Neorhizobium galegae bv. orientalis str. HAMBI 540: one gene and its partner. The protein of the gene in region 2 interacts with the protein of the main gene of each other region in a pairwise test. Links are inferred from orthologs where the notes say so. Each region holds a gene or a part of one and is shown on either strand. Other genes may lie near its edges.

Region 1 (3,941 bases), 1.8 Mb from region 2 along the record:
CGGCCTTCGAGGTGAGCTTTGCCGGTGTCACCGACGTCTCCGTTCGGTTCACGCAGCAGAACCAGTTCGTGACGGCATAATTCCGCGGCCCCGCCTGGGGTAAGAGGGCCGGCTGTCGGAGGTTACCCCAACCGGCAACCGTTCGCCAAAATGGAAGGCCGCGGGCAACCGCGGCCTTCTGGTTCGACAACCCTATGCGCCCTTAGGACGTCCGTTTCTGCCCGCCGCCGTGAACCGCGACGATCAGGCGCGGATTGGCCTTGGCGGTTTCAAGCGCCGTGCCGGCCTGCAGGCGGAGTTCCTGTGGGGAGAAGGCGTCTGCGGTGAGTGCTGCGCCGACCGACAGGCCGATGCCGCTTGTGCCGTCGGAGGCGGCAAAGACGAGATTGTCGGTGATCGAGGCGATCAGCCGTTCGGCGATCGGCTGCACGCTGTCGCGGCCGACGTCGCGAAAGACGAAGGCGAAATCGCCCTTGCCGATGCGCGCCAGGAAATCGTTCTTCTTGATCGCCTTGCGGAAGATCGAGGCGGCCTTCTTGACGATCCGGTTGACGGCGGGATCGCCGTAGGTACGGGCGAAATGCGGCAGGTCGGTAATCGTCACCATGAAGAGGGCGGTATCGCGGCTGTCGGCATCGACACCGTAGAGTGCCTCCAGCCGTTCGGCAAGCGCCGCATGATTCGGCAGCGAGGTCAGCCGGTCGCGCAGGGTCACCGAGCGGGCAACCGACGCTTCGCGTTCGGCCTTGACGAGACGATCGGCACCGGAGCGAAGAATGGCTTCCAGTTCGGTTTCGGCGACCACGGCGTCGGAGAGCGAGACACTCAGATATTCGATTTCGGCCAGAATATCCTCAGGTCCCGCGGTGCTGTCCTGACGCAGGCTGCGGGCTACAGTTTCCAGCACCCGGCTGAAACCCTTTTTCTGGGCAACGCCGCTTGCCATCTTGTCCCGAAGTTCCAGCAGCAGCTTTATTTCCTGATCGCGCCCCCTGACAGGCATGAGCGCCACGAAGGCCGGGAGCTGATGACGCAGCCCCATCTCGTCGAGCACCGTCTGCGAAGGACCGGCAGTGAGCGCCAGCACTTCGCGCGAAAGGGCGGGGTCGCCGCCCAGCAGCGCCTCGTGGAAGAGCTCGTAATTGCGCGGCAGGCCGCTCACGTCCAGCTTCGCCATCAGTTGGACGACAGCCTGCAGGCTGCGATCCTGTACCGTTCTGCTCGCTTCGGCCGCCATCTCTCGTCCCCACAGTTGTTCGATAGTGCAACAAGCCATGCGGGACCGGTTTTAACATTTGCTAAAAAGGGCCGGATCGTCGGGAGTTACGGTTAAGGGACCGTCGAAACGGTCGATCGAATGCGATCCATGAAATTTCCTGATTGGATTCAAAAAGCAATTTGCTTTCAATATCGCCAGCCGAATGTCCAGATCAGGAGCCTGCCGTGACCCGTATTCTCTATTCGCTCTGCGGCGCCGACGAGAGCCGCCCGTTTTCGCCGCATTGCTGGAAAGTCGTGCAGGCACTCGCCCACAAGGGCCTCGATTTCATCGAGAAGCCGACGCCGTTTACCGAAATACCCAGCCTCGAAGGCGGGTTTTCGAAGACGGTGCCGATCCTGAGGGACGGCAATGAGCTGATCCGCGACAGTTTCGAGATCGCGCTTTATCTGGAGGAGACCTATCCGGACCGGCCGACGCTGTTCGGCGGCCCGGCCGGTAAGGCGCTTGCCCGTTTCGTCGAGGGTTTTTCCCAGATGGTGGTGCACACGGCGATCACCAAGATCGCGGTCAAGAACATTCATGACATGCTCGGAGAGACCGATCAGGTCTATTTCCGCACCAGCCGCGAGGCCCGGCTCGGCAGGACGCTGGAGGAGATGGAAGCGAGCCGCCAAGCCGAGATCGACGGTTTCGCACCAAAACTGGAGCCGATCCGCCACGCCCTGAAATATCATGACTTCATCGGCGGCGACGGCCCGCTTTTCGTCGACTACATCCTGTTCGGGGCGCTGCAATGGATGCGCGTCACCGCCGGGGCCAAGGTGTTTTCCGACAACGACCCGGTCGGGTTGTGGTTCGAACGCTGCCTCGACCTGCATAATGGCGTCGGGCGCAGTGTGACAGCGGCGTGAAATTGCCCGAACCCCCTTGTTTCCAGTGAAAGGGGCGGGTAAAGACCGCCCACTTTCCCCCTTAATCACGGGGCCACAGGAAACGAAGGATAGAACGATGGCGATTGAACGCACGTTTTCGATGATCAAGCCGGATGCCACCAAGCGCAACCTCACTGGCGCCATCACCAAGGTGTTTGAAGACAATGGCCTGCGCGTCATCGCTTCCAAGCGCGTGTGGATGAGCAAGCGCGAAGCCGAAGGCTTCTACGCCGTTCACAAGGAACGCCCGTTCTTCGGCGAACTGGTCGAAGGCATGACCTCCGGCCCGACCATCGTTCAGGTTCTGGAAGGCGAAAACGCCATCCTCAAGAACCGCGAGATCATGGGCGCCACCAACCCGGCCAACGCTGACGAAGGCACCATCCGCAAGACCTTCGCGCTGTCGATCGGCGAGAACTCGGTTCACGGTTCCGACGCTCCGGAAACCGCCGCCCAGGAAATCGCCTACTGGTTCTCCGAAACCGAGATTGTCGGCTGATTTGAAATCTGAGGTCAGGAGCCTCAAGCTTCTGATCGGAATCATCAAAACCGGGGCCCTGGCTCCGGTTTTTTTATGGGCCGGCCTCGTGCAGCAGGCGTGAGCTGCCGTTCATGCCGGGCAGTCGTCGTCCCGCCCGTAGTCCACCGTCCCGTCTGGCTTGAAGACTTCCGGGTTCCGCTCGTAGCCGGCGCCGAGCACCAGCGGCTTGCTGGGAAGCACCGACTGGTCGACGTCCGAGACGAGCTGGGTCTTCAATTCCTGCAATGTCCGGCCGCCCGCATCCACCAGCCTGATATCCACGGAATAAGGCTTGTCCTTGCGCACGCAGCGGACATTGGGGCTCTGCAGGGTAATCTTGTTCCATGCGGGGAAGATCTTTTCGTTGATGACGATCGGATCGCCGCCGGCGGGGTTGTCGAATTTGGCGATCGCCACGGTTCCGTCCGGTATCGGCCCGGTCTTGTTGAGCGTCACGAGATAGGTGGCGCTGGCGACCCGGTAGTTGAACACGAAAATATGCCCGCTCACCTCCACCAGCTTTTCGGTTTCCCGCTGGCATGCGGAAAGGGTAAGCACTACAAGGCTGAAAACCATAAGCCGGCGCATCATGACACGGCCTCCTTCTTCCGGCGATGATAATGGCGGCTGGCTTTGACGCGGTTGCCGCAGACCGCCATGTCGCACCAGGTGCGGCTGCGGTTACGGCTTCGGTCGATGAACAGCCAGCCGCAACTGCCGCAGATCTTCATCCGCGCCAGTTCATCGTCGGCAAGCAGCCGGAGCGCCGAATGGGCGGTCGCCGCCTCCAATGAGTTTCTCTCCGCACGGCGAAGGATAGCCACGGTCGCTTCGAGGAAATCGGCAAGCAATGTCTGTGCGTCGTCGCCCAGCACCCGGGCGCGAAAATAGCGGTCTATCGCTTCGCGCAGCGCGATGAACGGCGCGCGGTTCTCGGCCTGAACGGGCGCGAGATCGCCGAACAGCGCCCGCTCGGCCGAGAATTTTTCGGCCGCTTTCGGAAAGGCATGCATCTGCGGCGGTTCCGCGAACCGGTCGATGCTGCGTTCGGGATCGAAGCGCAGGATGACGCTGTTGGCGACATCCAGCGCCAGCGCGCCACCGGCAAAACGATGCGGGGTCCAGGAGAAACTCATGCGATATTATAACTGGTAAAATGGGATTGACCAGTTATATTCGTTATCGCTATCGGAGTGCCCATGGCCTATCTCTTGCAGCAACTAGCGAACGCGGTTCCGCTGGCGGCGCTCTATGCGACGCTCGCCTT
Region 2 (5,064 bases):
ATACGTGTCTGGTGCTCGCCGAGCGAGGTTATCAGCCGATCGTCTTCGACAATCTCTCCAACGGGCATGCGGAATTCGTGCGCTGGGGTGAGCTGGAACAGGGCGATATCCGTGACCGCGCCCGGCTCGACGAAGTGTTTGCCAAGCACAAGCCGGATGCCGTGCTGCATTTCGCGGCGCTGATCGAGGTGGGGGAATCGGTCAAGAACCCGGTTGCCTTCTACGACAACAACGTGGTCGGGGCGCTGACGCTGCTGTCGGCGGCGATCGATGCCGGCATCAAGGCCTTCGTGTTTTCCTCAACCTGCGCCACCTACGGCCTGCCGGATCGCGTGCCGATGGACGAGACCCACAAACAGGCGCCGATCAACCCGTACGGCCGCACCAAATTCATCGTCGAGCAGGCGCTGAAGGATTACGGCACCTACAAGGATCTGAAGTCGGTCATGCTGCGCTATTTCAATGCGGCCGGCGCCGATTTCGAGGGCCGGGTCGGCGAGTGGCACACGCCGGAGACCCACGCCATTCCGCTCGCGATCGAGGCGGCGCTCGGCCGTCGCCAGGGTTTCAAGGTGTTTGGCGACGATTACGACACCCGCGACGGCACCTGCGTGCGCGACTATATCCACGTGCTCGATCTGGCCGACGCGCATGTGCGGGCGGTCGATTACCTTCTCGCAGGCGGTGAGACGGTAGAGCTCAATCTCGGCACCGGCACCGGCACGACGGTGAAGGAACTGCTGGCGGCGATTTCGGCGGTTTCCGGAAAACCTTTCCCGGTGGAATATACCGGCCGGCGCGAAGGTGATTCCACCTCGCTGGTCGCCAATAACGACAAGGCGAGGGCGGTGCTCGGCTGGGAGCCAAAATACAGCCTGAACGATATCATCCGTTCGGCCTGGGACTGGCATTCCCGCTCCAACCATCATGTGATTTGAAGGACCACGGCATGGCGGAAGGCGAGGTCAAGCTCGAGGAAAGCTGGAAACACGCGCTCGGGCCTGAGTTTTCCAATCCCTATATGAGCGAATTGCGCCGCTTCCTCGTCGCCGAAAAGGAAGCGGGCAAACGCATCTTCCCGAAAGGCTCGGAATATTTCCGGGCTCTCGATCTGACCCCGCTCGACGAGGTGAAGGTCGTCATCCTCGGCCAGGATCCCTATCACGGCTTCGGCCAGGCGCATGGGCTTTGCTTTAGCGTTCGTCCGGGCGTGCGCGCCCCGCCGTCGCTCGTCAACATCTACAAGGAGATGGAGACGGATCTCGGCATTCCGCCGGCGAGGCACGGATGCCTCGAACATTGGGCGGAGCAGGGTGTCCTGCTTCTGAACAGCGTGCTGACGGTCGAGGAGGCGAGGGCGGCCTCGCATCAGGGCAAGGGCTGGGAACGGTTCACCGATGCGGTGATCCGGGCGGTCAACGACGAGTGCGATGGCGTCGTCTTTATCCTGTGGGGCTCCTATGCCCAGAAGAAGGCGGCTTTCGTCGATCAGCAGCGCCATCTGGTGATCAAGTCGGCCCATCCGTCGCCGCTTTCTGCGCATAACGGCTTTCTGGGCTCGCGGCCGTTTTCCAAGGCGAATGCCTATCTGCAGTCGATCGGCAAGGATCCGGTCGACTGGCGCCTGCCGGAACAAGTCTAATTCTGTGAACGATTGACCGATGGTCGTCTACACAGAGTGAACAATGCGTTCGGATCGTCGCGTCTATCCAATTCCCGGTCCTTCCACCATCTTTACCCCAGAACAGCAGGCCGCACAGGCGGTCCGCAGAAAAGGGGTTTAAAATGCTCGACCAGATCAAAGGCCTCCACCACGTCACGTCGATGGCTGCCAGCGCCAGCACCAACAACAAGTTCTTCACCGACACGCTCGGCCTTCGCCGGGTCAAGAAGACCGTCAACTTTGACGCTCCGGACGTTTACCATCTCTATTACGGCGATGAAGTTGGTTCTCCCGGCTCGGTGATGACCTATTTCCCATTCCCGCATATCGCCCGCGGCCGTCAGGGCACCGGCGAAGTCGGAACGACACTCTTCTCGATTCCTGAAGGTTCGTTCGGTTTCTGGACCGACCGCCTGACGAAAGCCGGCGCGGAAGGCATCAAGGCCGATAGCGCCTTCGGTGAAAACCGCCTGCATTTCGCCGGCCCTGACGGCGACGGGTTCGCGCTCGTTGAAGTCAAGGACGATGCCCGCAAGCAGTTCGTCGGCAACGGCATTACCGAAGATCACGCGATCCGCGGCTTCCATTCCGCTTCGCTTCGTCTTCGCGATGAGGGTGCCACGGCTGAACTCCTGAAATTCATGGGCTACCAACAGGCCGACGCACAGGATGGCGTGACCCGTCTGATCATGCCGGGCGGCAACGGCGCCGATGTCATCGACATCGAAACCATGCCGAACATTGCCCGCGCCAATCTCGGTGCCGGCTCGGTCCATCACATCGCCTTTGCGGTCGAGAACCGCGCAAAGCAGCTCGAAGTCCGCAAGGCGCTGATGGATACCGGTTACCAGGTCACTCCGGTCATCGACCGCGATTACTTCTGGGCGATCTATTTCCGCACGCCGGGCGGCGTACTGTTCGAAATCGCCACCAACGAACCCGGTTTCGATCGCGACGAGGATACCGCTCATCTCGGTGAAGCCCTGAAGCTGCCCGCACAGCATGCACATCTGCGGTCAACGCTCGAACAACATCTCGAACCGCTGGACGCCTAACCAAGCGACGCGTCCAAGGAGACCATCATGAGTTACGACAGTTATGTGCACCGGGCGCGCCCCGGTGCTCCCGGAGCGCCGATCCTGTTCGTCTTCCACGGCACCGGCGGCGATGAAAACCAGTTTTTCGATTTCGGCGGCCGGCTGTTGCCGGGCGCCACGGTTATCTCGCCGCGCGGCGACATTTCCGAACACGGCGCGGCGCGTTTCTTCCGGCGCAAGGCAGAAGGCGTCTACGATTGCGAGGATCTGGCCCGGGCGACCGAGCGGATGAGCGAATTCGTCGCCGCCAACCGCGAACGTTACGGTTCCTCGACCGTGCTCGGCCTCGGTTTTTCGAACGGCGCGAACATTCTCGCCAATATCATGATCGAGAAGCCTGGCCTGTTCGGCGCGGGCGTGCTGATGCATTCGCTGATCCCGTTCGCGCCAAAGGACCGCAAGGACAAGCTTCAGAGCCGTGTGCTGATCACCGCCGGCCAGCATGATCCGATCGCCTCCGTGGCCCAGACCACCGACCTTGCGGAATACTTCAAGAAGCAGGGCGACGCAGTGACTTTGGAATGGCATGGAGGCGGACATGAGATCCGTCCCAACGAGATCGAGGCCGCCAAAAAGTTCTTCGCGCCCTACGGCGCTTGATGTCAAAATGAAAATGCCCGGCTCCTCGATCGAGAGCCGGGCATTTCGATCTCAAGTTTTGCCGGCTTTCCTATTTGCGGGCGGTCGCCGTGCCGAACACCTTTGTCGATGCCGGCTTTGCCTCGGAGGTCTTCTCCTCCGCTTCGTCGTCGCCGTTGTTGTCCTCGCCGTTGCGGAAATAGTTGGCGACCGTTTGCGTGTGCAATTGCGTCAACTCGTAGCAGTAGGTCACTTCGCGTTCGTTCGGCGACCAGTAAGCATTCGACTCGCCGCATTCCGCGGCGGTCAGCTTGATGCCGTCGTCGAGCTTGTAGAGCCCGGAAAGAAGCTCGGCCAGGATATCCAGAACCTTCGCCGTCTTCGTCAGGTCCGCATAATCCCGGAGTTCCTTGTTGTTCGGCTTCTTATAGGTGATCGTGAACTTGTTGTTCTGTCCGTCGGTCCTCTGATGCGGCTTCAGGACACCGAACCAGCTGTCACGCGCTTTCTGATATTCGCCGACGCACTGCTTGCGGCGCTCCTCCGGAAATTCCAGGTTGTCGGCCGATTCCTTGAACTTCTCCGCATCCTTGCCAACCATCATGCAGACCATGCTGAAGGCGCGCTGGCGGTCGAGCGCGTGGACATCCCACAGGGCCTGCTCCTCTTCAGCCGCCTCGCTTGCCTCGGCGGAAAACGTCCAGCCGTCGACGGAGTCGGTCAGCGCCGTATCGAAAACCTCGCCATCCGCTTCCAGCAGGAGCAGCGTGGAGAGGGTATCCACGGCATCTTCTTCGCGGCCAAGAACCGGCAGGTTGAATTCCGAAACCAGCATATGTCCGGCTTCATGGAACAGGAAAAACAGCGCATTGCCGAATGCGAACTCGACACTGTCCTCGACCTGCTGCTTGGAAAGCCCTTGAAGGTCGTCGGTGAGGGCTGCCGCCTGGGCGCCGGGCATCGGCAGCGCAAGTAGCCCGATAAGGGCGAGAGGGAGAAGGCTGCGTCGCATCGGGCCTGTCTGCTTTCTGAAATCGATGTTGATCTGTCGCGTCCGCGATCCGAGCGATGCGGGGATTTGTCGGTCGTCGCGAGGCTGATTTATTCTATAACGCCGAGCTTTTAAGGTTGGATGAAGCAGTATTGTTGCCGATGTATTTCGACAGCCTTCGCGAACATTTAAGGTTTGTTAGAATTTCCTCACTTTCATTGGTGAGCGAACTCCCAATGTAGCATCGGGATCGTCCCGCAATTGATTTGCCGGCCAATAGCCAGATCGCCGAAAGCTTCCACATGTCCGGAAAATCAAGTTTGCCGCACCGCAGGTAGCGAGGCGATCCACGCACGAAACTGTGATGCCGATGGCGACAGAACGTCGCGGGGTTCTTGGTTGTCAATCGATCCAAAGACATATACATGCTTACCATCAGCGCACTAGTATTTGCCATGCCAAACAACAACCCGACTCTCGGCTTCCTTTTTAATGACGTCGCACGCCTGTTTCGAAAGCGCTTCGAGCAGCGCGCGAAGCATATCGGCCTGACGCGTGCCCAGTGGCAGACGATTGTCTATCTCTCCCGCTGCGAAGGCATTCACCAGAAGGCGCTTGCCGAGCTTCTGGAAATCTCGCCGATTTCGGTGATGCGGGTGCTCGACAATCTTGCGGAACGCGGCCTCATTGAGCGCCGCCCGCATGAGACCGACCGGCGGATCACGTTGCTCTAC

Evidence for each region. Proteins that work in one complex are often made in the same cells at the same time.
Region 1: the proteins of ung (region 2) and ndk interact in binary tests that used the Escherichia coli proteins (3 or more experiments, as listed by UniProt). The link is inferred for Neorhizobium galegae bv. orientalis str. HAMBI 540 from one-to-one orthologs.

What each region holds. Positions count from the first base shown.
Region 1 is NZ_HG938353.1:1,032,493-1,036,433, forward strand. The notes cover bases 1,137-3,941. They hold ndk (nucleoside-diphosphate kinase), read left to right. Parts: upstream 1,137-2,230; coding sequence 2,231-2,653; downstream 2,654-3,941. Other genes in these bases: RG540_RS05285 (GGDEF domain-containing protein), read right to left, coding at 1,137-1,237; RG540_RS05290 (glutathione S-transferase family protein), read left to right, coding at 1,444-2,133; RG540_RS05300 (hypothetical protein), read right to left, coding at 2,765-3,265; RG540_RS05305 (CGNR zinc finger domain-containing protein), read right to left, coding at 3,262-3,810; RG540_RS05310 (branched-chain amino acid ABC transporter permease), read left to right, coding at 3,874-3,941. Also shown: RG540_RS05280 (hypothetical protein), read left to right, coding at 1-80; more of RG540_RS05285, read right to left, coding at 203-1,136. UniProt on the Escherichia coli protein: Major role in the synthesis of nucleoside triphosphates other than ATP. The ATP gamma phosphate is transferred to the NDP beta phosphate via a ping-pong mechanism, using a phosphorylated active-site intermediate.
Region 2 is NZ_HG938353.1:2,848,141-2,853,204, reverse strand. Bases 5-2,795 are described here. They hold ung (uracil-DNA glycosylase), read left to right. Parts: upstream 5-949; coding sequence 950-1,642; downstream 1,643-2,795. Other genes in these bases: RG540_RS14160 (alpha/beta hydrolase), read left to right, coding at 2,746-2,795; RG540_RS14165 (VOC family protein), read left to right, coding at 1,786-2,718; galE (UDP-glucose 4-epimerase GalE), read left to right, coding at 5-938. Outside these bases: more of galE, read left to right, coding at 1-4; more of RG540_RS14160, read left to right, coding at 2,796-3,360; RG540_RS14155 (DUF4344 domain-containing metallopeptidase), read right to left, coding at 3,431-4,351; RG540_RS14150 (MarR family winged helix-turn-helix transcriptional regulator), read left to right, coding at 4,756-5,064. UniProt on the Escherichia coli protein: Excises uracil residues from the DNA which can arise as a result of misincorporation of dUMP residues by DNA polymerase or due to deamination of cytosine.